DNA from 3 places in the Eubacterium maltosivorans genome. Region 2 is predicted to be linked to each of the others. Evidence: a T-box and tRNA genes for the amino acid it is inferred to sense, from the RefSeq annotation. Region 2 holds a T-box; the other regions hold tRNA genes.
The links. A T-box is a leader RNA that pairs with one kind of tRNA and senses whether it is charged. The one in region 2 lies ahead of pheS (phenylalanine--tRNA ligase subunit alpha), so its partner is inferred to be a tRNA-Phe.
Positions count from the first base shown of each region.

Region 1: it has a tRNA-Phe gene. The T-box ahead of pheS (phenylalanine--tRNA ligase subunit alpha) is inferred to sense a tRNA for this amino acid. The anticodon was not compared.
Region 3: it has a tRNA-Phe gene. The T-box ahead of pheS (phenylalanine--tRNA ligase subunit alpha) is inferred to sense a tRNA for this amino acid. The anticodon was not compared.

Region 1 is NZ_CP029487.1:3,741,803-3,752,486, reverse strand. Features, by position in the region: gene CPZ25_RS17375 (helix-turn-helix domain-containing protein) at 1-160, opposite strand, end outside; gene CPZ25_RS17370 (sensor domain-containing diguanylate cyclase) at 304-1,902, opposite strand; gene CPZ25_RS17365 (trimethylamine methyltransferase family protein) at 2,071-3,480, opposite strand; gene CPZ25_RS17360 (hypothetical protein) at 3,491-3,775, opposite strand; gene CPZ25_RS17355 (DMT family transporter) at 3,787-4,794, opposite strand; gene CPZ25_RS17350 (GntR family transcriptional regulator) at 4,913-5,599, opposite strand; gene CPZ25_RS17345 (GntR family transcriptional regulator) at 5,599-6,300, opposite strand; gene CPZ25_RS17340 (cobalamin B12-binding domain-containing protein) at 6,300-6,971, opposite strand; tRNA gene CPZ25_RS17335 (tRNA-Phe) at 7,127-7,202, opposite strand; tRNA gene CPZ25_RS17330 (tRNA-Ile) at 7,221-7,297, opposite strand; tRNA gene CPZ25_RS17325 (tRNA-Pro) at 7,321-7,397, opposite strand; gene CPZ25_RS17320 (cation-translocating P-type ATPase) at 7,606-9,993, opposite strand; gene CPZ25_RS17315 (GatB/YqeY domain-containing protein) at 10,120-10,563, opposite strand; gene rpsU (30S ribosomal protein S21) at 10,577-10,684, opposite strand, start outside.
Region 2 is NZ_CP029487.1:697,109-707,792, forward strand. Features, by position in the region: gene lexA (transcriptional repressor LexA) at 1-111, shown strand, start outside; gene CPZ25_RS03450 (cell division protein ZapA) at 159-743, opposite strand; gene CPZ25_RS03455 (DNA-processing protein DprA) at 841-1,734, opposite strand; gene pheT (phenylalanine--tRNA ligase subunit beta) at 1,907-4,291, opposite strand; gene pheS (phenylalanine--tRNA ligase subunit alpha) at 4,304-5,326, opposite strand; T-box leader at 5,403-5,634, opposite strand; gene CPZ25_RS03470 (TrmH family RNA methyltransferase) at 5,647-6,483, opposite strand; gene CPZ25_RS03475 (potassium channel family protein) at 6,485-7,153, opposite strand; gene CPZ25_RS03480 (TrkH family potassium uptake protein) at 7,166-8,548, opposite strand; gene rplT (50S ribosomal protein L20) at 8,731-9,087, opposite strand; gene rpmI (50S ribosomal protein L35) at 9,112-9,306, opposite strand; gene infC (translation initiation factor IF-3) at 9,396-9,971, opposite strand; ribosomal protein L20 leader region at 9,946-10,064, opposite strand; gene CPZ25_RS03500 (hypothetical protein) at 10,180-10,392, shown strand; gene CPZ25_RS03505 (hypothetical protein) at 10,385-10,567, shown strand; gene CPZ25_RS03510 (hypothetical protein) at 10,564-10,684, shown strand, end outside.
Region 3 is NZ_CP029487.1:4,809-15,492, reverse strand. Features, by position in the region: gene CPZ25_RS00140 (magnesium transporter CorA family protein) at 1-225, opposite strand, end outside; gene CPZ25_RS00135 (alpha-amylase) at 253-1,725, opposite strand; gene CPZ25_RS00130 (hypothetical protein) at 1,875-2,054, opposite strand; gene CPZ25_RS00125 (hypothetical protein) at 2,230-2,520, shown strand; gene CPZ25_RS00120 (CaiB/BaiF CoA transferase family protein) at 2,672-3,865, opposite strand; gene CPZ25_RS00115 (hypothetical protein) at 4,189-4,848, opposite strand; gene CPZ25_RS00110 (YjzC family protein) at 5,004-5,171, shown strand; gene CPZ25_RS00105 (KTSC domain-containing protein) at 5,245-5,460, shown strand; gene CPZ25_RS00100 (GNAT family N-acetyltransferase) at 5,455-5,973, opposite strand; gene CPZ25_RS20285 (hypothetical protein) at 6,171-6,326, opposite strand; gene CPZ25_RS00095 (lysozyme family protein) at 6,366-6,986, opposite strand; tRNA gene CPZ25_RS00090 (tRNA-Gly) at 7,184-7,258, opposite strand; gene CPZ25_RS00085 (hypothetical protein) at 7,585-8,172, shown strand; tRNA gene CPZ25_RS00080 (tRNA-Cys) at 8,244-8,317, opposite strand; tRNA gene CPZ25_RS00075 (tRNA-Gly) at 8,325-8,399, opposite strand; tRNA gene CPZ25_RS00070 (tRNA-Phe) at 8,442-8,517, opposite strand; tRNA gene CPZ25_RS00065 (tRNA-Asp) at 8,625-8,701, opposite strand; tRNA gene CPZ25_RS00060 (tRNA-Val) at 8,717-8,792, opposite strand; gene CPZ25_RS00055 (hypothetical protein) at 8,926-9,129, shown strand; gene CPZ25_RS00050 (hypothetical protein) at 9,107-9,295, shown strand; gene CPZ25_RS00045 (hypothetical protein) at 9,295-9,498, shown strand; gene CPZ25_RS00040 (hypothetical protein) at 9,577-9,846, shown strand; gene CPZ25_RS00035 (hypothetical protein) at 9,858-10,094, shown strand; gene CPZ25_RS00030 (hypothetical protein) at 10,036-10,305, shown strand; gene CPZ25_RS20280 (hypothetical protein) at 10,344-10,514, shown strand; gene CPZ25_RS20275 (hypothetical protein) at 10,540-10,683, shown strand.

The DNA of each region.
Region 1 (10,684 bases), 1.3 Mb from region 2:
GAAAATCATTGTAATAAAGCTCCACTCCGTCAAAAACCGGATAACAGACCATAATTCCGTCGCCATCACCGCAGTTCATGCGGTAAATGGTTTTTTCATCATCCCGGTGGAGGACTTCAATATAATTACAGTATGGCTGTTCGCACTCAAGCTTCATCATATCACCCGCCTTAGTTAAGTTTATCTAACTTTATTGGTATACATTATAGCACTCAGATGCTTTTATGGCAAGTTAATAAAAAGCAGCAAAAAACCAGGCAAAAATGCCTGGTTTTTTATATTTGCTCATGCGACAGACCCTGTTCAGCAGGAAAAACCGCCGTCGTGGCTTTCCTTGGCCTTATATAAAGCCTTGTCCGCAGCCTTTGAAAGCTCGACATAGGTATCACCGTGTCTGGCAATAACTGCGCCGCCCGACAGGGTGATAGACGGAATATTCATTTTTCTGGCTTCTCGCGCGATGGTGTTGTTTATATCGGCCACGATCCGCCTGGCGACTGCATAATCCTCAGTATTCGACACGAAGATTGCAAACTCATCGCCATGCAGCCGCGAAGCCAGATCCACAACCCGGATACGGCCGATGATCATCTTGGCCGAAAGCTTTATGACCTCATCTCCCATATTGTGGCCGTAATTATCGTTAATCTCTTTAAAATGGTCACCATCCATCATGATCAGAATACCGGTTTCATCCGGCTCCATACTGTCCAGCGTTCTGGTTACCTCCTTCTGGAAGGATCGGTCGTTCATCATGCCAGTCAGCTCGTCGATGGCCGCGGCCTTCTTGGCGGCCGACAGGGCGATCTCGAGCCGCCGCTGGGTCTGGCCCAGCTCGATATAGGCATTTCTAAGCTCGCGGTTTCTCTGCTCCTTGCTAATGCGCCCCAGCAAATAGATCAGCAGTATTTCCACGATCAGCAGGGGAACCAGCCAGACCTCAAGGGTGCCCTTCAGCATTGACGTCACCGGAACAAGCACCAGGCTGCTATATCCGTCTTTCCTGTTCAGGTAAGCGTAATAGCGGCTGCCACCCAGCTTGACAGTAATGGTTTCCTGATCTGTCTCCATCACCTGGGTCAAACTGTCGTTTATCTCCTGCCTGAAGCTGTAAAAGGCAGCGGCCGACTGAATCTTTTCCTCAGCCTTGGCCAGCTCTGCCTCATCCGTGGCGTCAAGGGCTTCTTTTTCCCTCTGCGCCAGTGATAACGCCTGGGCAGTGTCCTCCAGACTGGCGTCGAAGCTGCCGCCCAGATAATCGGTATTGGTGCTTCCAATGACTGTTCCATTCTGATCAAAGATCATAATCTGCTCGTTGTCATATTGAAGCGTGGACGAAACGAGCTTCTGAATGTCGCCCATTTTAATGTCATAGGCAAAAACGGTCTCGCCGTCTGGCTGCAGCTGTGAAATAGTTGTCAGAATATAGTGGTTGGCGTAGCTCATATAAGGCGGTGTAAAAACAATCTCTCCCTTACCCGCTACCGCGTCCTTGTACCAGGGACGCTCAGTGGCCACATAGCCTGTCTCCTCGTAGGCCGAATAGGGCTTGTCCCAGCTGTAGAGATACCGCCCCTGGTAGTACATATACAAGCCGTCAAAGGTTTCGCCCTCAATGGCCAGCAGGGGCGCATCAATGCTTTTCAGGTAATCCCACAAAATATCCGGATTTGGATTGTTCTGAATCTCCCGCCCCATCATCTGCGCAAAGATCATAAAGGACCGCTCATAGCTGTCCATGACCTCATCAAATCCAGCCCCGATCTCCTCTGCGTGAGCTGTCAGCCGCTGGTTGACCGAAACCGACTCCCAAACTGTGATAATCGACAGGGCTATTAGATTAACCGCTAAAAACGTTACCACAAAAATAACTGCTTTTCTTTTCCTGATTTTCTCCCCCATTGCTCCCTCTCCTCAAATGTCCCGACGGGCATCTTGATCCATATATATTTATATTATATATGAAATCATACCATTCAACAATAGGTTATATTCTTAAAAGCTGAATTTTTTGTGTTTAAGTACACATGACAAAAGAACCCGTATCGTGACGATACGGGTTCCCAAGTTTTAAAACGAACATTTTGAAGGAAGGTAAGGCTGTAAAAGCTTTTTCTGGTCTTCCGTAATTTCCGGCGCCTGATATTGATTAATCCGGTTTTCGATCTCCATTTTCACCTTTAATCTGACGTCGTTTTTTTCTGGACTGATATCCTGGGAAACGCCATATTTGCTGAAAATTTTAGTCAAATAATGGTCTTTTCTATATGCTGAAGGCGTTTTTCCCTGAAGGAAGGTGTTCTTTTCCTGGGCTTCTGTCAAACTCGTCATCAGCTTAGGGTCCAGCTTCAAATTCACACCTTTAAGAGCCCGATTGACGTTGCGCATCATTTCCTCATCCAGAATGAGCTTTTCAAAGCTGCCGCAGTACCAGGCAGACATAAGGCCGGGATAGCACCAGACCTCATTGATTTCAGAGGCGTAATACGGCATCAGTGTTGTCAGCATGCTCTCCGCCCCTGCCTGGTAATCCACCTTTGCGGAATCGGACAGTGCTCCGCAGATTGTGCAGCCGATCTGCATATACTTCGCGAATTCGTAAAGCATCCCCTCAATATAGACACATTCCACGGTTCCATAGGCTGGCTGAATGCTGCGCATATCTGTCGCGCCCGAGCAGGAGCAGATGGAGACGTCAATCCCTGGAGAAAGCAGCTGAGCATAAACGATTCCGGCCAGGGAGATGGCAATATCGTGGATCACCAGCCCCAGCAGGCTCGCCGGCCCGGTCAGCCCAGTCAGACTGCAGGGGCAGAGAATGATGTTCTGTTTTTCCTCAATGGCGGCGGTTAAATTATCAAGGCATTCCCAGTCGTAGGCAAGGGGGGACATGGGGCAGATAGACTGCCCCATTACAGGTTCGTCCCACACGTCGTAAAACTCACGGATAAGCCGGATGGATTTACGCGCGCTCTGGTACAGGTTTCCGTCCTTTGAGTTCTGGGCTGTTGCCCTTATCCCAACCGAAGGCCATTTATCGCTGTAGCGAAGGAGCATGGCAATCTGGCCGACGTACAGATCGTCCGCGTCGTTGTCCACAGGGTCGATAACGCAGGGGCTGGCGCACTCATAAAGGTCTGAGGTTTGGGTGAGTTTATACATTTTCACAACATCCTCCACTGTGCCGCTCCGGTACACGCCGGTCTCATCATCCAGAATGGTGGGCACCATACCAAAGGGAGAAGTCGCTGTGATTCTTTTTGGCCCTTGGTTTTCATAATCATATTTGGGAAGGCTTTCCAGACATCTTTCCAGGAGCGCCTTTGGAATAAAGGCCTTGTCGCCTTCGATTTTCGCACCGTTTTTCGCAAGCAGTTCCAGGGCTTTTTTAGTTCCAAAGGTAATGCCGATTTGTTCTAATATTTCAACAACTTTGTCATATATTGTTTCTAAATCCTTTTTTTTGAGAATATGGCTCATTTTCAACTCCTTATAAGTATTCACCAATGTATTTTTGGGAGCGCTCCCTGCCATAAGCCGTAATGACATAGGTCGATTCCAGAAAACCATCGGAACGTTCTATTGTATTTGTAATCTCCACCAGGCCAGTCCCCTTAAGGGACATCAGCTGAGCGTCAATCTCCTTTTCGCTGCACTGTTTTTCGCCTTTGTAATAAGGTGAAATCCGCTCATATACCTGCTGTGGGTTCAGCCCATCAGGGCTGTCGATAATCTGCTTGATAATATTAAAGCGCATGGGCATTGTCGCTGCCATTTTATTTCCTCCTAACTGATATCTCTTAACGAGAGCAGCTCTGACGGTTTTCCCACCACCATAAGCGCTCCGGAGAGTAAAACAATAATTCCAATGATAAAGGTCGCTGTGATGGTGCTTCCGAGGAAAACAACCGATAAGACCGCAGAAACCAGCGTATAAATAATATTCAGCGACATCCCCCTTGACGCGCCACAGACATTGTTACACTTATAATAGTAAAAATATCCGATACCTGCTCCAAATCCCGCGATGGCGATAAACACAAAGGCCATGCTGGGCAGTGTTGAAAACAACAGGCCAAAGGCTTTCAGATTGACACCGCTGGCCACAAAGGGCAGCACAAACAGGAACATGGTTCCCGATGCAAACTGGCGGATGCCAAGGGCGATCTCAGGATCCACAAAATCCATTCCAGCACAGGAGATAATCCCCTCGAGGGACCAGCCCACAGAAGCCAGCACTGCGCAGGCGATTCCAAGATAGAAATTCGGATAAGCGTCCCCTGACGGCGGCGCCCAGCTGACTGTGATGGCACCGGCCACACACAGCAGAATTCCGCACCAGCCGCGGCCCGAAATTTTTTCCTTTAAAAATATCCGTGATAATACCGCTCCGATGGCAGGAAAGGTCGCGCTGATGGCTACCGGATACACTGGCCCTGCAAAGTAAACGCCGAGCGTAAAGCCCGCCATGGCAATGAGCCCTCCGAAGAGTGAGGCCAGCAGAATGAAACGGCCGGGTTTAGTTTTTACGGAGCGGACATACTCCTTTCCCTTCCCATTTTTCAGGTTCGGAATTAAAACCCATATCCCGGATGAAAAGTCCTGAAGACATCCCACGATCATGGGTATGGCGCACAGGCCCAGAACAGCGCCGCTGCTCAAAGGTTCGGTGCCCATCCCCAGTGTTTGAAACATCGGGCTGATACCATACAGAAGCCCTCCCATAAGCCCCCAGAGCAGCCCCCGTTTTGCAATGGAAAGGTTTTTTTGATATAATTTTTCTTTAACGTCCATTTTTCTCCTCCTGTTATTTTGAAAAGCGCTTTCCCAATTTGATATTATCGTGATAATATCAAATGATTGATCTAATATTATCATGATAATATTAGATTGTCAACAAAAAAGAAAATCCTTAAAAACCAGATTCCTTTCTTTTGTTAGATGCCCTCACCTCTGCAAAATCCGACGGCACATATGCCCTCACTTCTGCAAACTGTTTTCCATATTCATCATAGTATTCTTCACAGATTGTTAGCAATGCCTCATTCGAAAAAATTTCCAGAGCATTGCAGACAGCCTCGTCGCCAAAGGACACTTCCAAGGTCATCTTTTTTGTCTCAGCAAGGGACAGGATATCCTCGGTATGCCTTTTATAATAATCACGCGTCTTTTCCGTATTTTTTTGACCGGGCAGAGTGTGCCTGAAAACAATCCGGATCCGCTCAAGGGCGATCCACTCGTCGTCATCGTTGGCATAACGCTTGGACATCTCAAACGCATTGACATTCTCTCTCCCGCCAAAATCCGCCGACAAGATTTCCTCGTCAGATATGTAGGTATTCAGCACATTGGACAGGCTGTAGCTAAGATGATATATTCCGCGTTCCGCCGCTTTTACAAAATACCCTACCCGTGGTCTGGATTCAATATAATTTTCTTCAATAAGGTTTGAGAGCGCCTTACGCAAGGTTACCTTGCTGACATTATACTGGGCGCAGAGACTGTTCTCGCTTTCCAGCTTATACCCTTCTGGATAGATTCCCCGTTCAATTTTCTTTTTAAGATCGTTTTGTACTCCCTTATAAAGCTTTGCTTCCATTACCTGCTCCATTCTGCGGTGAGTTTTACATATTCTGCGTTATAAAAGGTTTCGCAATACCCCACAACGCCAAGCTCGACATCTGTTAAAAGCTGGGACACCGTCAGTATTCCGCTGCCCTCGTCGATTCCAAGCTGCTCTGCCGTTTCACTCCTGGCCCTCTGCGGTGTAATCTTTAAATCGATCTGAACCGAATAAGGCGAGATGCGGTCTGCCAGAATCTCAACAAAATCTCTGGCCTCCAGCTCCTCCTCAATCAGCGGGAAGCCGGGATAGTAAGGAATGTACTTGATGTCATAACCAATGGGCTGCTTTTTTTCATAAAGCACACGCCTAATTCTGAGCACGCGCGTGTTAGGATGAATTTTCAATAGATAAACCAGCTCCTTGGTCGATTCGATCACATCGACATCCACAATGTGTATCTGGTCAATATCTGTGGTCTTAAAGCTGACTTCGTTAAACGTCAGGGTATAGTTGCTGCCGTTTGTTTTTTTTACAAAGTGCCCCTTTCCCTGAACCAGGTAAACCAGGCCGTCGCGCACCAGCATTTCCAGTGATTTCCTGACGGTCAGGCGGCTGACATTGTAGGCTTCGCACAGAGCCGCTTCTGAGGGAATAAGGTCATTGGGCTTCAAAAGCTCCAGATTGATCTTTTCCTTTAGATCATTTGCAATTTTCTCATAAATCGGTATATCCATTATCTGTAACCATTCTCCGCCCACTCGAGGCAGTATTCCAGCCCTCTTCCTGAGTTTTTGACATAAGCGTCGGCGTAGGCCTCGGCTGTCTCCTGATCTTTCTGCATCAGTCCACCGCCGACAATGATCTTCAGCCCATCGCGCAGGCCCGCGTCATTAATCATCTTCAATGTTTTTTTGACCTCCGCTGTGGCGGTTGTCAGCAGGCCGCTGAAGCCTAAGATTTCCGGGCGGGCCTCCCTGATTTTTTCAATAAAGACCTCGGGGAGGACGTCCACCCCCAGATCAATGACGTTAAAGCCATTGACACAGGCCAGACCAATAAAAATATCCTTTCCGATATCATGCAGATCCCCATGGATGGTGCCGATCAGGATAGTTCCCCGGCTGCCGGGAGCTTCCTTTTGGTCTGCCACGCTGCGTTTGTCAAGCTTCATAACCTCTTTGAAGATAATACCGGCCATGATCAGATCGCCGATAAAGTACTCCTCTTTTTCAAACAGCTCTCCCACGTTGTCCATTCCCTGCTGAAGATATTCCGCAATATCGCCCATGGTTACCCCCGCATTGAGGGCTTTTTCCACCAGGCGCAGTGTTTTTTTTTCGTTCAGGTCCGTCACACTTTTTATGATGTTTGTTTTAATTTTTTCTCTGGAAATGTCTGTATTCATTTTAAATCACCTTTACGCCTAGTATAACTGATCGTCCTTAAAAACACAACTCTGAACGCCATTTTACCATCATGCGGCATCCCTTCAATATTTCTTTCAAAAAATAAAAAAAGCCAGACCTGCTGTCTGACATGCTTGTATCCGGATTTCAAAAGTGGTGCCCAGAGGCGGAATCGAACCACCGACACGAGGATTTTCAGTCCTCTGCTCTACCGACTGAGCTATCTGGGCTTATTTTAAAAAGAAAACTGGTGGGCCCTCAGGGACTTGAACCCTGGACCTGCCGGTTATGAGCCGGATGCTCTGACCAACTGAGCTAAAGGCCCGTATAATCGTTCAGATAAAAAAATGGTCGAGGTGAGAGGATTCGAACCTCCGGCCCCATGGTCCCAAACCATGTGCGCTACCAAACTGCGCTACACCTCGAAACAGAACTCTTATATTATATTATCTTTAACTCTTAATGTCAAGCACTTTTTAAAATTTGTTTTTTTAAGCCGTGCTGCCTGCAGCTGTCTCACTTGACGACTTGCTTATTCTAGCACAATTCTTAAGCCTTCGTCAAGCATTTTTTTAACAAAAATTTAAAATAAAAAATCCGACCCGTATCGCCACGATACGGGTCTTAAAATATCTATAGGGATGTCTGTTTTAAATCCAGCAGCTTATGCGCCACAAGCCACCGTTCGGTTTTATTGATGGCCGTCTTGAGCAGCAGCATAATGGGATAAATAAGGAACAGCATGGGCAGCAATACCAGCACCACCTGCCAGTTGGTCGGGTAGAACGGTATTACTGCAAAGAAAGTCGGGAAGAACAGCACAGCGCCCACATAGGCGATGGTCATTGCCCAAAACAGGATGGTCCGCTGGACATTGAGGGGCTGGCAGACACCGTAAAGGATAATGAGCCCGGTGACGCCAGTCAGCAGGCAGGCCATGGTGGACAGTTCGCTGACGCTGAAATCCAGTATATTCCCGATAATCATAACCACGACAATATTCACCACGATGGTCAGCGCACCCGGCAGAGCCTTTCTGAGTACAGTCTCCAGAAAATTGCCGGAGAGCCGGTTTTTATTGGGCTCAAGGGCCAGGAAGAAGGACGGGACCCCTATGGTTACTGTGCTGATAAGGGTGAGCTGGATGGGAATAAAAGGATAAGCCTCACTGGCCACAATCACAACGATGGCCAGCAGGAAGGAGTAAATGGTCTTAACCAGGAACAATGATGCCGCGCGGCTGATATTGTTGATGACACGCCGGCCTTCCATGAGCACCTTGGTCAGGCTGGAGAAATTGGAATCCAGCAAAACCAGCTGTGATACCTGGCGGGCAGCGTCGCTCCCCGCGGCCATGGCAATGCTGCAATCCGCATCGCGCAGGGCCAGCACATCATTGACACCGTCACCGGTCATGGCCACTGTATGCCCCGCGGCCTTTAACGCATTGACAAGCACACGCTTCTGACCAGGGGTAACGCGCCCGAAAACCGTATACTTGAGGGCGGCCTCCGCCACCGCCTCGTCCGTCTCGAGGGTGGTGGCATCCACACAGTTCTTGGCGTCCATCAGGCCAGCCCGGCAGGCGACCTCCGACACGGTGAGGGGGTTATCCCCAGAGATTACCTTGATGGCAACACCCTGTCCCGCAAAATATTCCAGAGTTTTTTTGGCTTCCTTCCGGATTTTGTCTCCGAGCAGCAGGAACGCGATGACCTGCACATTACCGGGCAGGCCGCTGTCACCTGTAAAAGGGCTTTCGGAATGGACGAGCACCAGCACACGGTTTCCCTCCGCGGCATAGCCCTCAACCTTGTCGCGATAGGCATTGTAACCATCTTTCAGTACAAATTCCGGGGCGCCGATAACATAGGTGCCCTGGCCCTCAAAGCTGACGCCGCTCCACTTGCGGGCCGAGGAAAAGGGGACGGTCTTCACTGCGCGCCATTTGGGGGCTTCGCCGTTAAAGCTGTCCTTCAGGGCCTGAAAGGTAGAGTTATCGTCGGTCAAAGTGGCCACCATGGCGCGCAAGGCCTTGGCCGGGTCTTTAGCGTTATTGACCAGGTCGATGGATTTAACTTCCATGCTCCCCTCGGTGATGGTGCCGGTTTTATCCAGACAGAGCACATCGACACGGGCCAGAGTCTCGATGCAGTACAGCTCCTGAACCAAGGTCTTGTAATGCCCGAGGCGGATAACGCCCACTGCCAGGGCCACACTTGTCAGAAGCACAAGCCCCTCGGGAATCATACCGATCAGGGCGGCCACAGTGGTGACAATGGCATGATTAATGCCCAAGTTCAGGCCGAAAATCTGCCGTAGCAGAAGCAGCACACCGATGGGCACAATGGTGATACCGATAACTTTCATGATCAGATTTAGCGCACGCATGATTTCTGAATTGGGCTTGCGCATCTGTTTGGCCTGGGCGGCAATTTTGGTGGCATAGTTATCTTCGCCCACCTTATCCACCTGCACATAGGCCTGCCCGGCCACCACAAAGCTGCCGGACAGAAGGGTATCGCCCGCCTTTTTGACAATGGCGTCGGATTCGCCTGTCAGCAGGGATTCATTGACCTCAATTTCACCGCTCAGCACTGTAGAATCCGATGGAATCTGTTTTCCGGAGCTCAGGATAAGAATATCCCCGAGGACAATCTCCTCCACTGTGATCTCCTTCTCCTTCCCCTCCCGCAGTACCCGGACATGGGGCTGGGAAATGAGCGAGAGCTTGTCAATCGTGCGTTTAGCCTTGACCTCCTGGATAATACCGATGACGGTATTGATGATCACAATATTGATAAACAGCGCATTTTTATAGGACCCAACCGCAATTACAAGAACCGCCAGCACAATATTGAGTAAATTAAAAAGGGTCAGCGTATTGTCCTTTACGATCTGGCCCACGGTTTTTGTCTGGGATTCAGGCTGCTGATTATTGAGACCCTTTTCTCGAAGCTCAGCTACCTGCTGTTCGGTGAGACCGGTAGCTGACGATGGGTTAAAGGCGTTCATTTCCATTGCGAACCTCTCTTGTTTTGTATTAAGTTAATAGTAACACCCTTTTCTTAAAAGAAAGACAGTTTATAGAGCGCCAGTGCAAATAAAAAACCGCTGAGCCTGTCTCGCAGGCTGAGCGGTATTTTATTATTGTAATTTTTCCCGGACGATCTGATTAACCAATTTTCCGTCGGCCAGTCCTTTGACCTTCGGCATTAACGCACCCATAATTTTGCCCATGTCCTTTGCACTTTCAGCTCCGGTTTCTTTGATGGTTTCGTCAACAATCGCTTCAATTTCTTCTTGAGTTAATTGTTTAGGAAGGTAAGCTTCGATGACTCGCATCTCTGCTTCTGTTTGCGCGATTAGATCATCTCGTTCGGCTTTTTTAAATTCGTCTAAGGCATCCCGACGCTGTTTCATTTGCTTGGCGATGATTTCCTGAATCTCAGCATCGCCCAGCTCAACTTTATTGTCCTTTTCGACCTGAAGAATAGCGGCACGAATCATCGTTACCGTTGATTTTTTAACCGTATCCTTGGCCTTCATGGAAGCCTTTAAGTCAGCTAGCAGTTGTTCCTTTAATGCCAACTAATGCCACATCCTATCTTTTTTTCATTTTTCTTTTTCTGGCAGCTTCTGATTTTCTTTTTCTTTTTACACTTGGTTTTTCATAGTGTTCTCTTTTGCGAATCTCAGACATAACACCTGC
Region 2 (10,684 bases):
CAGGATATCGTTATCCTGAAGCCTCAAAACCCAAATTTTGAACCGAGAGAGCTCAAGGATACCGATGTTCAGATTCTGGGCCGTGTAACTGGGCTTCTCCGCAAGATGTAAAACCATAAAAAGAAACCTCCAGCCCAAAACTGGAGGTTTTAGTTTTATTATTCCGGACGTTCTGGCGAATCTTCTGGTTCCATATCCGTCTGAAGTGTATCCTGGTCAATGGCTTCAGGATTTTTTTTGTTTGCCTTAACCAGTTCAATTTGGCTTTCAAACAGCTGATTTTGGAGATCAAGAATCGCCTTACGGTTAGATTCACTTTCAATTTTAGCCTGTTTCAGATGTTCACGATATTGATTGAGCAGCTCATTCTTTTCTTCAATTTCTTTTTGGAGCTGTTCCTTCTCCTCGACAAGCTGAAGCTTACTTTCTTTAAGTTCATTGATTTCTTCGCCAGCAGTCTTTAACTCATCCTTTACCAGATTAATGTTATTGGCTTCTTCCTCCTGCTTACGCTCAGCAATAAGCACATCCTTTTTAGCTTCAAATAAAAGCTCCGTGATGTTCATACAGCCAAGAATTGCAATGCGGATGTGGTTGGTGAAAGGATTGCGTTCCTTAACCTTTGTCAGTTCATCGTTAACAAAGGTTGCGATCTCGCGGATATAATCCTCACTTTCCCCAGCTTTTACAGAAAAATCATTCTCTAAGATGCGAAGTTCGACAACTTTTTTTTCTTCAGGCAATTAACTTACCTCCTGTATATAAAAATTAATTAGTTCTCTTTCTATCATTATAAGTAATCTTGTAAGAAATTTCAAATAAAATATTAAAATATTACAATTATTGTCGATTTTTAAGGATAAATTGCTTAATTTCTTCCATATTGCCAACTTGATACGCAATTCCCTCCTCGGTCATGGCATCATAACCATCGACATCGGAATTGACAATGGCATCATCGGCATAAATCGGCTTTCCATAGGTATGGGCAAAATGCAGCGTATGAAGCGTCCCGCTGTTTCGGGCAAATTCAGATACCAGCACAAAATTAGAAGCTGCAGCCTGAAGCCGGTCTCTTTCAATAAACATATAAGCATTCGAAGTGGACAAAGGCGAAAATTCACTGATGATACAGCCTCCCCCTGCTATGATACGTTCTGCCAGCTCCATATTTTCGCGAGGTGTAATGGCCATTAAATTTGACGGTAAAAAGGCAACGGTTTTTCCCCCTGCCTTCAGGCAGCCGAGATGTGCTGCAGTGTCACAGCCAAGAGCCAGTCCGCTGACAACGGTATAGCCCTGTTCCGCCAGGCTTTTACCGCAGTTATAGGCAAAATGATAGCCAATATCTGACGGTACCCGGGTGCCGATAACAGCGGCTCTGTTCATATTGGCAAGAGACGACAGATCGCCTTTATAATAGATCAGATCCGGACCATCCTCAAAAAGCAACGCCTTTGGAAAATCCTCAGAATAAGAATTAATCATCTTGATATGATTTTCTTCACAGCATTTTAAAATCTCATCTGCACGCTTTCGGGCATCCAAAAAGGTACCGATCGTACTGTTTCGTGAAAAAACATTCAAGGATATACCGATTTCAACCAGTTCTAAAAGATGGTAGTCTGCCGGATTATCAACGGATTTTAAAATGGTTTTCACTTTCTTGCGGCCGATGCCTTTTAGCTGGCAAAGCGCTATAATACTGCGGTTTAAATCGTTCTTATTCATCATTCTCTTCCCTTCTATTGCTAAGGCAGACGAAGGTGCTGCCTGGTATTTAAATTTCATGCATTAAGACCGGGGCTTGTCAGCCCCGGTAAATTCCTGTAAATAGATCTTTATATAATCTTAACGCGATTCGCAAAATCTTTATACGATCTTAACACACTCCTATTATACCATATTAATCCCTTAATTGGGCATTAAATCCATTTTTAAGGTCAGATAAAATTTCGTCCATTACTGGATTGATGTCATCATCTGTCAACGTTCTTTCAGGATGGCGGAATAAAATCGAATAAGCCAGACTCTTCTTGCCCTTTTCGATCTGTTCGCCCTGGTATACATCAAAAAGCTCGACATTTTCCATAATACCCGTATCGTGGGCTTTGATAGTCGCCTCAATTTTTGAAGCCGGCACATCCTCATCCAGGACAAGAGCGATGTCTCTTGAGGAACCAGGATACTTGGGCATTTCAACAAATTTAGTGGCGTCCTGCTGTAATCCGGCCATTACGTCAAAGTCCAGCTCACAGGCGTATGTGCGTTTCGGCAGATCATAGTTTTTGACAACCAACGGATGGATCTCCCCTATCTGTCCAACGAGGGTATCCCCCACTCTTATCTGCGCCTTTCTGCCTGGGTGATAGAGGTCTGGTCCCGCCAGAACGAAGTCGTAGTCAGCAATACCCGAACGGTCAAGCAGGAGCTCAACAACGCCCTTAATATCAAAATAGTCGGTATTTCCATAGGAAGAAATGACCAGGTGCTTGCGCTCAATGGGCAGTTCATCCTTATTCGGGTTTTTATGGTAGGTTTGGGCAAATTCAAAGAAACGGCCCTGTGGATTTTTACGGTTATGGTTTAAACTCACCACTTCCAGCTGGTGACCGACCAGCGTGTTGCGCATAATGCTGTTTTCCTCGCCGAGTGGGTTGATAAGCGGAACCAGCTCGTCACCGCAGTCCATATTTAAAGCGTTGATACGGTTGACACTGGTGAAAGAAGTGGTAAGGGTCTGATAGTATCCAGCGCCTACCAGCAGACTCTGAAGCATATCCTGGTATTTCTGTTTAACAGTCTTTCCGCCAACGAGGGTGGTTCCGCCCATAATGGTGCTTGGAATCCTGTTATAGCCGTAAATTCGCGCGACCTCTTCCGCCAGGTCTTCACGAATTTCAAGATCCTGTCGGTAGTCGGGTACTTTGACAACCAGATTGCCCTTTCCCTTATTTTCAACGGTCAGGAACAGTCTTTCAAAAATACGGATGATTTCATCTTCAGAGAGATCAATACCGATGAAACGGTTGATCCAGTCCACGTTCACAGCGACCTCATGTGGCTCTTCTGGTTTGTGGTAGACATCAATCATCCCCTCCAGAACATCGCAGGCACCGATCAGATCAAACAGATAGGTTGCACGCAGAGCTGCGGTTTCAGCAAGACCTGGATAGATGCCCTTTTCATAGCGTCCAGAAGCCTCCGTACGCATGCCAAGCTTCTTAGATGTCAAACGGATGCTGGTTTTGTCAAAACAGGCGGATTCAAGAACAACATACTCCGTATTTTCTGTAATTTCTGAGTTAGCGCCCCCCATAATCCCAGCGACAGCCACAGGGTATTTTCCGTTGGTGATCATCATCATGGATTCATCAATATCACGTTCTTTGTCATCCAGTGTGACAACAGTCTTTTCCTTATTGCCGGTTTTAACCACAATCTCGTCAGAATTAAGGCTCTTGTAATCAAAGGCGTGAAGCGGCTGTCCAAGCTCTAACATGACGTAATTTGTCACGTCGACAATATTGTTAATCGGGCGGACGCCACTGTTTAAAAGCTTAAGCTGCATCCACAGCGGAGAGGGCTCAATTTTTTTAACCTTGAACATTTTAGCCACATAGCGCGGGCATAGCTCGGTTTCGACTTTAACACTCAGATAATCGGCAATTTGGTTTTGAGTTTCTTTTTTATCATAGAGTTTAACCGGAGCCACTGCCTCGTCAAGCGCTGCCGCAGCTTCACGCGCAATGCCATAAATGGACTGGCAGTCTCCGCGGTTGGCCGTTAATTCCACCTCGATGATGCTGTCATCAATCCAGAGCAGATCACGCACCTCAACACCCAGCTCCGTATTTTCAGGCAGAATATAGATACCATTTTTAATTTCAGGGGTAAACAGATCTGTATTCATCCCCAGCTCTTCAACAGAGCACATCATGCCATAGGACATAATGCCGCGGAAATCGGTACGGCTCATTTTATGCCCACCGGCTACCACTGAGTTTTCTACGGCAACCGGGACAACCGCCCCTTCAAAAACATTGGTCGCACTGGTGACAATGGTCAAGGGAGACGCAGCTGCCACATCAATCTGGCAGACAACCAGCTTATCAGCATCAGGATGCTTTTCAATTTTAACAATCTTACCAGTGATAACGCCGGAAACTTCATCCGAAATGGGATCGATGGTTTCCACCTTTGTGCCAGACATTGTCAGGATATCCCCGAAAGTTTTGGGGTCCTGTTCAATTTTTACATATTCTTTTAACCAGTTGAGTGATACTAACATATGGGGCTCCTCCTATTTGAATTGTGTCAGAAAACGCATGTCGTTTTCGAAAAGCAGACGTAAGTCGTTAATTCCGTATTTGGTCATGGCCACTCGTTCAAGGCCCATACCGAAAGCAAATCCACTGTAAACCTCTGGATCAATGCCGCAGTGGCGCAGTACATTAGGATGCACCATCCCACAACCTAAAAGCTCGATCCAGCCGCTATTGCCGCACACTTTACAGCCTGCGCCCCCACATTTAAAACAGGTTACATCCATTTCCGCACTGGGCTCGGTGAAATAGAATTGGTGAGGACGGAATTTTGTCTGAACATTTTCACCGAAAAGCTTTTTGGCAAACATATCCAGGGTTCCTTTTAAATCAGCCATTGTGATACCTTTGTCAATGACAAGACCTTCCATCTGGTGGAATACCGGTGAATGGGTCGCATCGATTTCGTCAGCTCGATAAACGCGTCCTGGTGAGATAACACGCAGTGGCGGCTTTTCATCCATCATAACGCGCACCTGAACCGGTGAAGTCTGCGTTCTTAAAACCACCTCATCATTGTAATAGAAGGTCTCCTGCAAATCTCTGGCTGAATGCTCCTGAGGCATGTTAAGATAATCAAAATTATATTTAGACCATTCGATTTCGGGTCCTTCGGCAATGGAAAAGCCCATACCCAGGAAGATTTCTTCCAGATCATTGATGATGATATTTAAAGGGTGCAGGTTGCCTTCTGATGGTTTTTTGCCAGGCAGAGAGACATCCAGTTTTTCCTTTTCGATGGCAGCCATCATTTCTGCTGTTTCCAACGCTTCCTTTTTTCCGGCCAGTCCGGTTTCAATCTCTTCCCGAACCTCATTAGCCAGCTTGCCAATAACCGGGCGCTCTTCCTTTGAAAGCTTGCCCATTCCTTTTAAAGCCGCGGTTAAAACACCTTTTTTACCAAGATATTTTACGCGGATGTCATCAAGCGATTTCATATCGCTGACAGTTTTCAGATCTTCCAAACAATTTTCTCTGATGCGATTTAATTCCTCTTGCATTTTTATCTCCTTCTTCATAATAACAATTTTATCGGATCGCGGCTGCAAACTAAAAAAGCCCTTCATGCAAAAATGCATAAAGGACGAATAGTTTCCGCGGTACCACCTTTGTTGCCGCAACCCATTTGGCGCGGCCCCTCACGTATAACGTCACGTTGACGTTGACCACTACAAGCACCACGTGCCTTGGCAGCCAAAACTCAGGAGGGAACTTCAGTAGCACTGTTCACCAAAACCCTCTCAGCCGCCGGGGTTTTCTCTCTGTAAGTGAGCGGCGTGCCGCCTACTTTCTCCATCATCGTCTTTATCTTATTCTTTTTTTATTCGTGCATCGCTCGTGCGATATCATACATCAAAATACCTGCAGCTACCGAAACATTTAAAGATTCAGCATGTCCGTACATGGGCAGCTTGTATAAGTCATCACACAGGTCCGCCATACCCTTTGACATACCCTTTGACTCATTGCCAAGAATAATGCCCACAGCTTTCTGTGCAGCCAGAGAAGCAGACAGACTGGTTTTTCCCTGAAGGGAGGTTCCGATCATACGTGTACCCTGCTCCTTCAGAAAAAGCACCGTCTCTTCAAGGGCACAGGTTTGTAGCACCGGCAAGTGAAACACCGACCCCATGGCTCCGCGCAGGACTTTTTCATTGTATATGTCTGCGGTTTTTGATGAGCAGATAATGCCGTCAAAGCCAGCGGCATCCGCTGTACGTATTATGGTTCCAACATTGCCCGGATCCTGCACATCATCTAATATAACATAACTCAGACATTTTTTCCCGTTTTTTTTGCATTTTTTTTCAAAAACTTTTTCAGAGGCATCAAATTTATGTGCCGTACATAAAATACCTTCCGGCATTTTCAAAGCCGACATGGCATCAAAGACGCCGGTATCAACGGTGAAAACCGGGATCCCCGTGTCTTTCAGGCGTTTAAAAGCTGACTTTACAGTCTCTTCAGCGCCCTCAATCCACTGCGGCGTTACAAAAACCGCAGTGATCGCCACCTTCCAGGCTTCAGCCTCCATGAAAAGCTTGGTCCCTTCCAGAATAAACTGTTTCTCGCGGTCTCTGTTTTTTTTCTGTTTTAGCTTGATAACATTCTTAACTGCTGTATTTTGGCGTGATGTAATTAATTCTTGGGCCATCATTTTAATTTCCAGCCTGATAGAGACGAGTAACATCATTAATATCTGCATTATCTCCGATTACGACCAGCTTGTCGCCGGCCCGGATAACATCCGTCGCCACCGGAGAAACATTCAAATGATCCTGCGACCGGATCGCAATGATATTAAGCCCGTACTTTGTACGCATATCCAGTGATTCCAGGGCCTGGTTTTCCCATTTATGCAAAGCGTCAACCTCAACAATCGAATGGTCTGTATCCAGCTCCAGTGCATCGATAAAATCACCGGAATAAAGGCTGTGGCCGACGCGTTCCCCCATATCACGCTCTGGTGAAAAGACCTTTTTAACCCCCAGTTTGAGCAGAACCTTTTCGTGCTGGGCATTGTTGGCTTTTCCATAAATTTCCTGAATCCCAAGCTCCTGCGCATTGACAACCCCCATGATACTGCTGTTGATATCAGAGGTAATAGAGATAATGACCGCGTCCACATTTTTTAATCCGATAGACTTCAGAGCATTAATATCCGAAACGTCGGCCTGCACAGCATAGGTGACATAGTTGGCAATATTCTGCACCTTTTCTTCATTTTTATCAACAACGATCACGTTTGATCCCAACTCACTCAAAGTGATGGCGAGCGCTTCGCCAAAACGGCCAAGCCCCAGAATAGCAAACTGTTTTTCTTTCAATTTATGCTCCTTTTAACCAATCAAGACATTGCCTTCAGGCAGCTTGAACTGGCCTTTATTCTCAAGTTCTTTTCTTTCTTTTCTCGTAATAACATAAGCGATCGTGAGCGGACCGACACGTCCGATAAACATTGTAATAATCAACGCAACCTTGCTGAGCGCATGTAAGTGCGGTGTTAAATCACAGGTAAGCCCAACGGTAGAGTAGGCTGAAAACACCTCAAAGGTAACGGCCATTGGGTCAGCGCCGGGTTCGCAGACCATCAAAACCATAATGATAACAATAATGATGGAAATGCCGATGGTCAGCACACATGCTGCCCGCTTAATGGTAATCTCCGGAATACGACGTTTAAAACAGGTGACATCCTTCCGGCCCATCAGCTCAGTAAACAATGTGATAGCCATCATGGCCACGGCTGTCGTTTTAACCCCGCCTGCCGTCGATCCGGGTGAGCCGCCGATAAACATCAGCACAATCGTCAGCACTTTGGAAACCGGGTTGAGCCCTGTCTGGCTAATGGTGTTGGAACCGGCTGTACGCGGCGTTACAGACTGATAAAAGGCGGCATAAATTTTCCCATACCATGGCAGATTCCCCATGGTTTCAGGGTTAGCATGCTCAAAAATATAAAAAAGCACAGCACCGCCCACTACCAAAATAGCGGTGATGCTTAAAACAATTTTAGAGTGCATGCTCAGTCGTCTGGTTGTCCGATAACTGACGATTTCACTGGTAACCGCAAAACCCAGACCGCCGACGACAATAAGCGCACAGACCGTAAAATTCAACAAAAAGTTATTGGTATATCCTGTAAAGCTCTGAAAGCCGCCGATCAAGTCAAAACCGCCGTTACAGAACGAGGAGATCGAATGCCAGATACCAAAATAAATACCTTTCCCCAATCCGTAATCCGGAACAAAAACAAAGGACAGCAACAGCGCGCCGACCCCCTCAATCACCAGGCAGGAAAAGACTATGTATTTAGTGAATTTCACAACCCCCTGTACCCTGTCTGAATTGACAGAGGATTGGATGAGCAGACGGTTTTTAATCGTAATGCGTTTACCCGCCAATACGAAAAAAATAGTCATCAAAGACATGAAGCCGAGACCACCGATTTGAATTAAAAGAATAATGACAATCTGACCAAACAACGACCAGTAGGTCCCAGTATCCACTACTACCAATCCTGTAACACATACGCTGGAGGTCGCTGTAAATAAACAGTTCAGAAATCCCGGACTCTGACCGGAGGCACTGGAGACTGGCAGGTTCAGAATCACTGCCCCCAGAAATATCACTGCCGCAAAGCCGAACATCAGAATTTCGGCTGGAGAACGGTGCCGCATAAAGGTAGTCATGCGGCCACCTTTTTTAACAATGTTTATCATTTGTCTGCTCCAAGTAAATATTTTATTTGCTTTCACCTATTGTACCATTCTGTCAAAAAAAAGCAAGATCGTTTACTGCAACTAATACCTTCCTAAAGGAGATTATTACCCAACAAGGTGAAAATATCACATAAAAAAAACTTCCCAAGGACTGAGAAGTTTTTTGTCTTGGTTCTTAAAGCTTAAGCCTGATGTGCTTTTGCAACATCAACTAATTTTGCGAATGCATTAATGTCATTCATTGCTAAATCAGCTAAGATCTTACGGTCCATTTCAACGCCAGCCTGTTTCAGGCCAAACATGAATTTGCTGTAGCTTAAACCATACATACGGGCACCTGCATTGATACGGGTGATCCATAATCTTCTGAAATTTCTTTTCTTTTCTTTACGACCTCTGTAAGAAGAACGAAGTGCACGCATAACTGCTTCGTTCGCTGGTCTGTATAACTTGCTTTTAGCACCATAATAGCCTTTTGCAAGTTTTAATACTTTTTTATGCTTCTTTTTGGCGTTAACGCCTTTTTTAATTCTAGCCATTAAAATTTTCCTCCTTGCTCACTATTATTTCATTAACATTTTTTTGACAACTTTTGCGTCACTTGGTACTAAGTAACCAGCTTTTCTAAGATTTCTCTTTCTCTTCTGGCTTTTCTTATTTAAGATATGGCTTTTGTAAGCCTTAGCGCGTTTGATCACACCTGATTTTTTCACTTTGAAGCGCTTAGCAGCACCACGATGGGATTTCATTTTTGGCATAGTCGATTCCTCCTCCCTATCTTCGTCAACTTATTTTTTATTTTATTTATATAATGAAGTATAACAAGTTATACCATTATAGGCTTAGCTTACTTATCCTTTTTAGGGGATAAGAACATGACCATGCTGCGGCCTTCCATTTTTGGTGGCTTGTCAACCGTACCATAATCAGTTACACGTTCAGCGAAGTCAAGTAAAACACCCCTACCCTGATCCGTATAAGCCATCTCACGGCCTCTGAAACGGATGGATACTTTGACACGATTGCCCTGTTCTAAGAACTTAATGCAGTTTTTGACTTTAACCATGATGTCGTGTTCCTCAACCCGTACAGACATACGGATTTCTTTGATAACAACCGCTTTCTGGTTTTTCTTTGCTTCTTTAACACGCCGCATTTCTTCATAACGGAATTTACCGTAGTCCAGAATTTTGCAGACCGGCGGCTTCGCGTTAGGAGAAACCTTAACGAGATCCAGACTCTTTTCGTCTGCCATTTTTTGTGCTTCTTTTGTCGGCATAACGCCCAGCATTTCTCCGTTTGCATCAATTACGCGGACTTCACGATCACGGATTTCCTCGTTAATCTCGTGTTGAACTTCTCTTGCTATAGTAATACACCTCCATTTATAGGAATTTATTAAAACAAAAATGCAGGTAGACATAGTCCACCTGCATTAAACAATCAATTACTTAAATTGCTATGAACCCGCCTTGCTAGAAGACCAGGTGAGAAGTGGACACCTCTGCTTTGTTTGCTTAATTAGTATATAGCAACTATAAATAATTGTCAAGCTCTTTTTAAAATTAATCCAGAACCTTGAGTTGTAAAATAAAACGCATAGAACAAATGAACTTTAGGAGGTCGAAAAAGTGAATTGTAAGTGTGAGATGACAAAGGATCAACAAACAAAATTAATAGATCTAATTATATCTTATGGTAAAGACTGTTTTCGCTTAGGTATAAGCGGTTTTGGTGATAATCTTGATACCGCATTAAGTGAAGAGATGATGTCTTTTTATGTGATATCTGATTATCTTGATTCCCTCAAGATAATCTCTGCTGAAGGTGATGTACATGACTGACGTAGACTATCAGGCACTTGCTGACCAGATTCTGACCTATGGTATTCTGTGTCAGACCCACGGCGCAACCAATGATTATTTTGTGTTTTTAAAAGAAGCGCTCCTGTACAATGAAATTTTAGAGGCGCTTTGTAAATATACTATCAAAAAAGAAGAAAAGGAGAAAAACGTATGACAGAATATGCAATTGTAGGTGTAAAAATGGTGGATTTTAAGGACAAGGAAGGCAACGCCATTAAAGGCGCATCCCTTTACATTGTCTCAAAAGACAAGAGTGTGATTGGCATGAAAG
Region 3 (10,684 bases), 690 kb from region 2:
CAGATCGACCACGGCAATGCAGAGCATATCCAGATGGTCGTAGCTTTCAAAGCGAATCGAGTCATTGGACAGCGTCCGATTTAAAAACCCGGCATGAAGTCCAAATTTATCCCCCTGCCCGCTGGCCTCCTCATATGTGTAGACACCAATATATTTCTTATCCGGCTCCAGCGCCGTTTTTTCCTCTGCACGGTGAATCCCCGATTTTTCCATCAAATATAACATTTCACAATCCATTCCTAATCCTGTATTTTATGGGAGATTAATCATCAGCACTCCGTAGGCCCGCTCGTTAACCCAAACGGACAGCGAGGCCTGCGAAACCCTGAAAACGCCGTAGCCCTCTGCATCTATGAAAACCGGCTCCGAAAAATGGCGGGTACAGTCTCTGAAGAACTGACCTGCAAAGGTGGCTCCAAGATACATACGCTTTTCACCTTCCGGTCCGTTGGAGAGTAAAACTCCAATACCAGAATCCGGATGCTCGACGTCCCCTTCTCTTGTCCATCCCACAATATTCGCATCGTCAAAATAATCGTGCTGCTGTCCGTAAGCGTAAAGGCTCCGGACCCTCAAAAGCATTTCCAATCCAATGACTGCCGGCAGGTTATCGTGGGGCATGCCGTAATAATCCCCATAAAAAATACAGGGATAACCGCCTTCCCGCAGCAGGATCACCGCGTAGGCCTGGGGTTTAAACCATTCCTGAACCCAGGACTCCAGAGACTGTCCTGGCTGGGTATCGTGGTTATCCACAAAGGTTACCGCTTTATCTGGAAAAGTGGTGACCAGCGTGTTTTCCAGAAGACTGCCCATATCAAAGGCCTGTCCCTCACAGGAGGCCTGATGAAATTTAAAATGCAGAGGCACGTCAAAGAGCGACATGCTCCAGTTGCAGACCTTAAAATAATGCTCCAGCGTTTCGACCTCCGCACTCCAGTATTCGCCCACTGAAAAAAGCTCCTTGCCAGTTGTCTCTCTGAGATAGGAGAGCCATTCATCAAAAAACTCAAAACGAATATGCTTGACCGCATCCAGACGGAAACCGTCCATATTGGCGGTTTCGAGGTACCATTTTCCCCACCGCTTCAGCTCCTCGACCACCTCGCGGTTGGTCATATCAACATCTGCGCCCATCAGGTAGTCATAATTGCCGTTTTCCGGATCGACCTCGCTGTCCCAGCCCTTGTCATGGAACCGGTAAATACCGCCGCTGTTGCTTTTATTATCCCAGTCTGTCCCGTCAAAATAACGCCAGTTCCAGGTGAAATCCGAGTATTTTCCATCTCTTCCCGGAAAGGTAAACCTTGTCCAGGCTGTGATAACGCTTTTTTCGCCGATTTGCTCGTTACGGTCTGTTTCCTTACTCTGGATCGCTTCTGTTTCCTCACATTCATCCGCGCCAATCCGGTGGTTTAATACAATATCGGCTAAAACCTGAATTCCCTCATTGTGAAAGGCGTCAATAGCCATCAGGTACTCTTCGCGGGTGCCGTATTTGGTGGCAACATCCCCCTTTTGATCAAATTCTCCAAGGTCGTATGTATCGTAAACCGCATAGCCCACATCGTAAATACCATCCGCTCCCTTATAGGCAGGCGGCAGCCATACAGCAGTGATTCCAGCTTTTTTCAGATTTCCCGCCTGAGCGGCACAACGCTTCCATAACAGCTTATCCGCCGGGAGGTACCATTCAAAATACTGCATCATTGTTCCGTTATTCATTTTATCACCTTCTCATAACGATTATAGGTTTGAGCTTTTATTATATCATGCAGAGATTATAAAAACATTAAACCACAATGAAAACGACGCCACGTTTTAATAAAATAAAAGACACGCCCTCAGACGTGCCCGGATTTGCTTAATCGTGTTTATTCAACATCCGCCGCTGCATCGGGCTTCGGTGATTCCGAATCAATACATCCCTGCGGAAATTCGGCGGAGCAAATGGTTTCCTCGTAGATATACTCACCGCACTTACCTGTGTTGTCGGCTGTCAAGGCGGCACCTCTTTTATCTTTTAAAAATGCGCTTGTATCCTTTTCCATCATAAATACCTCCTTTTAGTGTTATCTAGTTTTTACCCAAAGACCGGGTGAAAATAACACTTCTCCCTAAATTTCAGAAAAGGAGAAAATCAATGGTTCGATGTTGTATTTTTTTATTTGAACAAGTATAATAGCACTGAGCCAAAACGTTCAACTAACAAAAGAAAAGGAGAAAAATATGGGCTTTCAATTTGGTAAGAGAGGCTATACCTTTGGTGTAATAGCCATTATTCTGTGGGCGCTTAATATTCTGCTGACCTTTAAAAACAACACTAACCCTGTTTCGCTTGTTTTAAGTGGTCTGATTATCGTCTGCGGCGCTGTGGCCTTTTTTATGGGGAAAAAAGAACTGGCGGCGGACCCGAAAAACGATAATGCCAAAACCGGACGGACCATTGGTCTTATGGTGGTTGTTTTTAAATTTGCCAGTCTGCTGTTTTTTATATTCGGCGGTGGACGTCTTTTCTAATTACCTTATGCCTGGATTACCAGGCTTTTTTTAATACAAAAAGAAGCTCCCACCAAAAAAGCGGAAGCCCCAGAGAGAAATGAAAAGTTTTCTGGTGTCTGCTTTATTATAGCTGCTTTCTGACCAGAGCACCAGTTAAAAGCTTGTTAAATTATATAGAAGTTAAGCTTTCGATCGCGTCATCTGAGCAGCCCAATGCTTTCAGCACTGCTTCGGTGTGATAACCGACCGGATAACCGCCGAACCGGTATTGGGCGGGGCTTTCGGACAGCTTGACTGCAGTGCCGTACTGGGGGACCTTCTTACCATCCGACAGCGGCAGCTCTACCTCTACCACCATTTCACGCGCGCGAATATGCGCGTCCTCCAACAAAGCCTCCTGTACTGAGAGCACTGGCTCCACACACACATCGCAGCCGTCAAAAACAGCCATCCACTCATCTCTTGTTTTTTCCTTGAGAATCCCCCTTATGACCTCCTTGACTGCCTTTACGTCCTCTGGCCACACCGATCCCTCGATCAAATCCTCACGCCCGATGCAATGGCAAAACTCTGCCCAAAATTTTGGCTCAAGAGCGCCAACACTCAGGTATTGCCCATCTTTTGTCTCATAAAAATCATACATACAGCCGCCATTCAGGCGCTCGCCTTCCCGCTTCGGAACTTTTCCAGCTGCCAGAAAGGCAGTGCCGTCCATACCATTAAAGGGAATAAGGCCGTCCAGCATGGCAATATCCACACGCTGTCCTTTCCCCGTCCGATTCCGGTACTGGACCGCTGCCAAAATTCCAATGACTGAATTCATCGAGCCAACCGCCACATCCGCAACCTGCATATTGGTCAGGACTGGTCCTGTTTCTGCACGTCCGGCCTGGGCCATGTTTCCGCTTCTTGCCAGGTAATTAATATCATGTCCAGCCCTATGGCTCAGAGGCCCTGTCTGTCCATAGCCAGTTAAGGAGCAGTAGATCAGGCGCGGGTTGATCTCGGCAAGGGCTTCATAGCCCAGCCCCAGTTTCTCCATAACCCCAGGTCTGAACTGCTCCATCACAATATCGTATTCCATGATCAGCTTTTTGACGACTTCTACGGCTCCGGGCTTTTTCAAATTCAGCAGCATGGTCTTTTTATTGCGCCCAAGCCAAGCCTGGTTCGCCGATACAGTGGTCCCCTCAATAAAAGGCGGATAGTCCAATACAATATCCGGCTTGCCCGGCCCGCTTATTTTCAGTACCTCTGCCCCCAGGTCTGCCAGCATGGTTGTAGCGAAAGGACCCGGCAAAAGGGTTGAAAAATCCAGTATTTTCAATCCCTCCAGAGCACCTTCTTCTCTTTTATCGGTCATTGTATAATTCCCTCCCATTTTTTAGCTTCATTTTAACAGAATGACTGCCATTATGCAAAAAACAAAAATGCCTCCGGCGGACCGGAGACAAAAAATGAGGGGAAAAGAATTATTCAATTCTTTTCAGTCGCTTTTGCCTTTAAAGACAAAAGCTCTTTGGAATTCCTCATTATTTTATTCTTTCGATGCTAAAGTTTCAATGTATTTTGCCTCTGTTTACTGCTAAAATCTTGACAGAAAAAGAGGCTGGGCGACCATAAAACAGACCACTATTTTTACTATATCTGTTTCAACATTCCAAAAGGGTAAATTTTTGCCTTTTTTTATTCTTTTTCGCTCATCGCTTTGAACAAAGGGTTAAAAAGTTCTTGGATAGTAACTCCTGTATCAAAATATTTATCGATGCTGTTAAAAGCTTCAACCATTCTCTCTGGAATTCCTTGTCTTTGAAGCGATATGCCGCAGCATTGTTCCACCCCTAGAGCAACCTCTTTTGCCAATCCTGCTGCGTTCTCTACCTTATCTGCCAAATACTTTAAACAGCAGCGGTGGATAAGTCGGAGGATTTTATACCAGAGAGGTCGCTCTGGCACCAAATCTGTCTTTAATTCCAGACGCTCGACATTTTTTCCAAAGTCAAATCCAAAATCACATAAAATACAATTTGCTTCAATTTCCTCTTTTAACACAATCTTGCGAATATCCAGATCAACACTTATACCATCCGCATAATTTAAGATTAAAATCCCTTTTGGATTTTCTGTATAATTGGTCATGGCTAAATATCCATAACCTGATATTATTTTTTCCAGTTGTGCTACTGCTACACTTCCAGTTAAAATCAAGTCAATATCCGAAAAACGGCTGGCCTTTCCCGCAGCCAGAGAGCCCTCTAAAACAAGTGAAAGTCGCTGCTCGCTGCAGATGGCCTGCATATAATCTATATATTGCCTATGTTTTGGTGTTGGATAACTTATTTTCATCTTTACTCTCTCATATTCTAAATAAAGCCGATTTTTCTTAAAAGTTTATTGGCATCTTGCTGAATGGCTACTAAGAGTGTTATTCATTATGCCCTTTGGATATATTTGTTCTATACAAAATACAAACACCTTTAATCTTGAAAGGAGTGATTTCTATGATGTCAGAACTCGTAAATCCTGGTACAGACAATCAGGCACCAGGTACCTATAAGGAAGTAGGCCCACGCGGCGGTGAAATTAAAAACGGCCGTGTCGTCACAATCGCCAAGGGCGACCGCCTTCCCCCTACTCAGGAAGCCGGCCATAAATGGAAAAAGCAATAATTTTCAAGCCACTGCCTGTCAGTGGCTTTTTCTATACTCGCATGTTATAATGAGCAAAAAGGGCGTGAATTCTATGTCAATGCATTTTGTCAGCTCTACCCTGGTCGATTCCATCGGGTACCACAATGGGAATCTGTATATCCAGTTTAAAAACGGTAATCTATACGAATATTTTAATGTCCCTTTCCGCCATTACCAGGGCATGCTGGCCGCGAAATCTGTCGGCAAATATTACGGAAGGTACATCCGTGGGCAGTATCCCCGCAAAAAGATCGCCTACAACCTATAGACAGCAGGTCATCAAATTGGCTGTGGCGTATTGTTCTCCGATTTTAAAGAATTTTTCATAGACACCGATGGTTCTAAAACCAAACTTCTCATAAAGGTGGACAGCAGTCTTATTATCTGACCGGACCTCCAGCTCAACGATCTCACAGCTTGTGCTCTCCTTTGCGAAATCCATCAGGGCCTGCATCATTTTTGTAGCAATTCCCTGGTTCCAGTACGGTTTCCGAACCGTCAAACCCAGCTCTCCCCGATGGCGGATACGCGGTTTATTATAGGCTGTAATCGAGCCCAGAGCCACGATTTCATCATTAATTTTTCCAACATATATGACTGATCCCTCGTCTTTTCTTGTTTTTTGGATAAAAGCCTCCTGGGCTTCCAGTGTCATGCCAGAGCCTTCTCTGCCAAAGGTTAAATTGTCGCTCTCAGCGCCGATTGCATCGCGATATTTTAAGAGCGCCTCTACGTCCTTCTTCTCAGCCTGCACAATGGTTAGATCCTCTATTCTGTACACCTCCTCTTTTAAATTTCCAGCACTATATTATAATCTAAATTCCATTTTTTAACAACAGAAAAATCCCCGGTTCGCAAGGAGCTGGGGATTTTAAAAAAGGAAAAGTTGGGGGAGTAAGTTTTATTAATTTAAGTAAGAGGTATGTGTGTTCAAAACTAATTATACCCCTGTCAGCATATTTTAATCATATCTGAAATCTAAATAATTATATTTTTCTTCTTTTTAAAATGAACGCTCTCTTCTGGCGTCAGCTTATCGACTTCTTTCAGCATTTCCTCGAGAATATTATCAATCAGCCCGTCCACGTAAAAAATATCCAGATTGCGTCGCTTTTCTTCCGGTGTTATTTTCATTCTTTCTCCTTTTATCTAAAAATCCTGTTCTGGCCTGTCTCAGACATACTGGTAAACAAGCTGAACATAGAACATATTTCCGTATTTATAGCGCCAGCCCCCGTTTGCTTTCAGGGCGATGGGGTTTAAATAGGTCACTTCTTCGCCGCCGGATTTCTGTCTGGCGTATTCCTCTGCCAGCTCTATGGTGTAGATACCTCCGTTTTCCGCGATAAAGTCCAGAAATTCGTCACCGAAATTGTAGGCCTGCACGACGGTGTTAAAATCACAGCCCTTTTCCGCAGCAAGTCTCAACAGCTTTGCAAAATAGCGGCATCCCTGGTTGATGGACTCTTCTGTCTCCAGGCTGTTCGGCGGCAGCCCCAGTGATTCGCTGGACTGCATTACATCCTCATGGTTGCCTCCGGATTCTACCTGCATGACCGCCAGCAGATAATCCGTGTATTCTTCTATCCCATACTCGGCAGCGTACTGCGCGACCACCGGTCTGTACTCAACAACCGCTGACGAAAGTCCCTCTTCCTGAGATTTGTCATTGTTTTTATTTCCCCTTCCAGCCATAAAGCTGCAGTTAAGAAGAAGGATCCCTGTGATCACCACGATTCCCCAGATAAGCGGCCTGAACCGTTTTTTCTTTCTGGAACGCCTTCTTTTCTTCATAAATTTAAAGTCCCTTTCAAAATAATGTTCAGACACTATTCTAATCTTTAAATCTTATATAAGAATTAATTTAAGCCCTCTATTAAATGTAAATTTAATAAAATTGTGCTGAACCATTTATCCCCAGGCACCGGGTACAAATAAAAAAGCCCGTCCCCCAATCAGACACTGGGTTTCAGGCATCTTTTTTACTATACTGGAGCGGAAGACGGGATTCGAACCCGCGGTCCCCGGCTTGGGAAGCCAGTGCTCTACCACTGAGCCACTTCCGCTTAATAAAACTGGTATTCTGTCTTTCGTGCTTTCGGCTTGTGTTACACTCCCGGACACTCCAAATTCCGGATTTGAGTTAACTTTGTATAAGTGATTCACCTTAAATCAAACCATAGATTTAGGTTCCCTACTTATCACTGAGCCACTTCGCACATGAGCAACTGCATATTATCTTACTCTTTTCCTTTGAAAATGTCAATAATATTTCAAAAAAATTTATGAACGGGCATAAGTAAAACCGATGTTTCATTATTTTCTTTTAGGATATATTAATGTAAAGGTGTGCTATAATGCTATTAAGAATTTAATTAAGGAAGTGATTTTTATGAATGGGCAAATCTTTAATCCGATTCCCTTCGAAATAACGATGGATACTCTGAACGACGCGCTGAAGCTTCGGAACCGTAAACGGCTTTTAAACCAGGCGCAGATTCTGCTGGATCAGACGAATGCCGCCGCGGTGCCTAAGGCACTGGTGATCTCCGGCTCTGTCGATGAAAAAACAGAAACGCGGATCGTGATCAACGGCGCGGCTTTTACAAGCCCGAAGCTTATGGCAAATCTGGATGAGGGCGATGCCCTTTACGCGTACATTGCGACCTGCGGCACTGAAATTGACGCTTACGCGGCTTCCTTAACGGATCAGATGGATCTTTTTATGATGGATGGTATCATGAACCTTCTGGTGGGCGCTGGAAAGGCCTTTGTATCAAAACAGGTTGGCAGTGCTGCCAGCTGGCCGGATATTTACGATTATGTTCCCGGCGCGGGCGAAGCCTGGCCAAAGGAGGAACAGGTCAAACTTTTTAACCTATTTGGCGGTTATCCGGCCGAAATCGGGGTTTCAATGGAGGACGCGGCCTTTGTCCTGCCCAGAAGATCTACCATCGGTATTTTGTCAAAAACGAAGTAATCTGCAAAGAGCCTGCAAGGGCTCTTTTTTAAATAAAAAAAGCCGCTATATCAGCGACTAAAGTTTAAAATTGGAGGTGCCACCCGGAATTGAACCGGGGATAGAGGTGTTGCAGACCTTTGCCTTACCGCTTGGCTATGGCACCTTAATAGTGGAGCGGAAGACGAGATTTGAACTCGCGACCCTCGCCTTGGCAAGGCGATGCTCTACCACTGAGCCACTTCCGCTTAATAATTGATTAACACTGTCTGACCACTTGATGATTAAAGTGGTGCCCAGAGGCGGAATCGAACCACCGACACGAGGATTTTCAGTCCTCTGCTCTACCGACTGAGCTATCTGGGCTTGCATAAACTTGCAGTGACAAGTATTAATTATACCGCCTCAAATTAATGTTGTCAAGTACTTTTTTAGAAAAAAATAAATACTTTTACGTTTATGTACAATAGAAATGGCGACCTGGAAGAGACTCGAACTCTCGACCTCCAGCGTGACAGGCTGGCATTCTAACCAACTGAACTACCAGGCCGCAGTACATAAAAAATGGTGGTCGCTATAGGGCTCGAACCTATGACCCCCTGCTTGTAAGGCAGGTGCTCTCCCAGCTGAGCTAAGCGACCATCAACTTGAGTACGTGCATTATTATACGGCAGCACGCACTCTTTGTCAACACTTTTTCACACAAATTTTAAAAAAACTTGAGTTGTAAAATAAAACGCATAGAACAAATGAACTTTTTAAGGGGGTTTTACTATGACACACGAGCAACGCTCTGAACTCATGGAGCTTGCAACGAAAGCTTTTCACTATAATTATGATCTGGGCCGTGCTTCGGCTTTGGATAATGACTTATCCCTTTACAGCCAGTCTGACCCGGAATTTGATTTTATTAACTTTCTATACAATGCATTTGAGGTTGAGGAGGATATGAAAAATGACGAAAGATCAAAAAAATAATTTAATCGCCTACTTTGCCATAGCATTGAGCGACGCTTATACCTATGGATTGGCTCAATCGAATCTTGAACACGATACGGTAAAGGCAGATCGGGCAAGACATAAATCAATGGATGAATTTTTGGAATATTTAAATTCGATTGAATTGACGGAGGATAATGCCTAATGCGACTACCTAAAAAAGAAAAACCCGTCCCCCGTCTGGCCTTATCCCTTGAGGAACTGAAAAAGCTCTACAATGATGCGGTCTTTCAAAAGCAGTACAATCACCTGCTCCCGCTGATCATGATTGTACCCGAGGGAGGCCGCGTCACCATCTATCAGCCGCCTGCCTTTCCCAGTCAGGCAAGCCATTATCATTATGAATAAAAACGCATGATCATTCAGCCTGATTCTGCTTAACCGCTACAGGCTTGAAAATAAATAAAACTTAAAGGAGAAAAATTTATGGAAGCAAAATTACTCGGTTATTTACCCATGGACTTTGAAACTAAGGAAGGCAACCGCATTGAAGGGGTCAAGCTCTTTATCGTCTATAATGACGATGCTGAAAACCTTCAGGGTGCCCGCACGGCGGATATCTTTGTTTCACACAAGATTGCCAAAGACTACAATTTCAAGGAGTACTTGAACAAGTTTGTCTTTATCTACTTCAACAACAAAGGTAAGTTTTACGCCATGGACTTAATCAACGTTGACGATCAGAAGAAAGCCTGACAGGTGAAACCATGGTTTTTATCACAGGTTTTATCATTGGCGCAGTCTGTGTCTACGGTGTGGTCAAATGGTCGGTACACTCCGGTTGTCAGGGCGAGTACAAGTTCTGTACCGGGTGCCCGCTTAAGGGTGGTTTCCCCATGACCGACGATCTGGACGATTTAGAAGAACCAGAGGAGGTCACACGGAATGTTTCTGACACGCCTGACACTAGCCCTCGAAAACTCCGCCAGTTCTTTGACGAATGATCTAACACCAACGGTAGTCCCGTCACCAACCGCCAGCCCGACCCCTACGGTGGTGGCAGAGTCGGTGACGGATACCGTGAACGCTTTGAATACCATCATTGAACGGCTGGATCAGATCACCATCATGATGTATCTGGCCGTAGGTGTTACGGCGGCCATCATTGTTTGTCTGATCTTTTACAAGTGTATATCTGCCTTTGTCGATTACTGACAGGCGGTTATATAAATTCAAAAGAAGGAGGTACGCCTATGTCTGAAGAACCGGTTGTCAATGCTTTTCTGATCACCGCTGATCTCATCAAGCCTGTTACCACCTCCATTAACTCCGGCCTGGGGGTTATGGTCCCCATCGGCCTTGGTATCATGGGTACGATGATTGGCATCAGCCTGATTCGTCGTGTCATTTATACCTTCCTGTAAAATCTAAACGAAAGGAGCTTTATTTATGGAAATCACCGCTGACATGTTAAAACCCGTCACCGACTCCATCAATTCCGGCTTAACCACGCTGGTGCCCATCGGCCTTGGCATCATGGGCACCATGATCGGTATCAGCCTGATTCGCCGGATAATCTACACTTTCCTGTAGC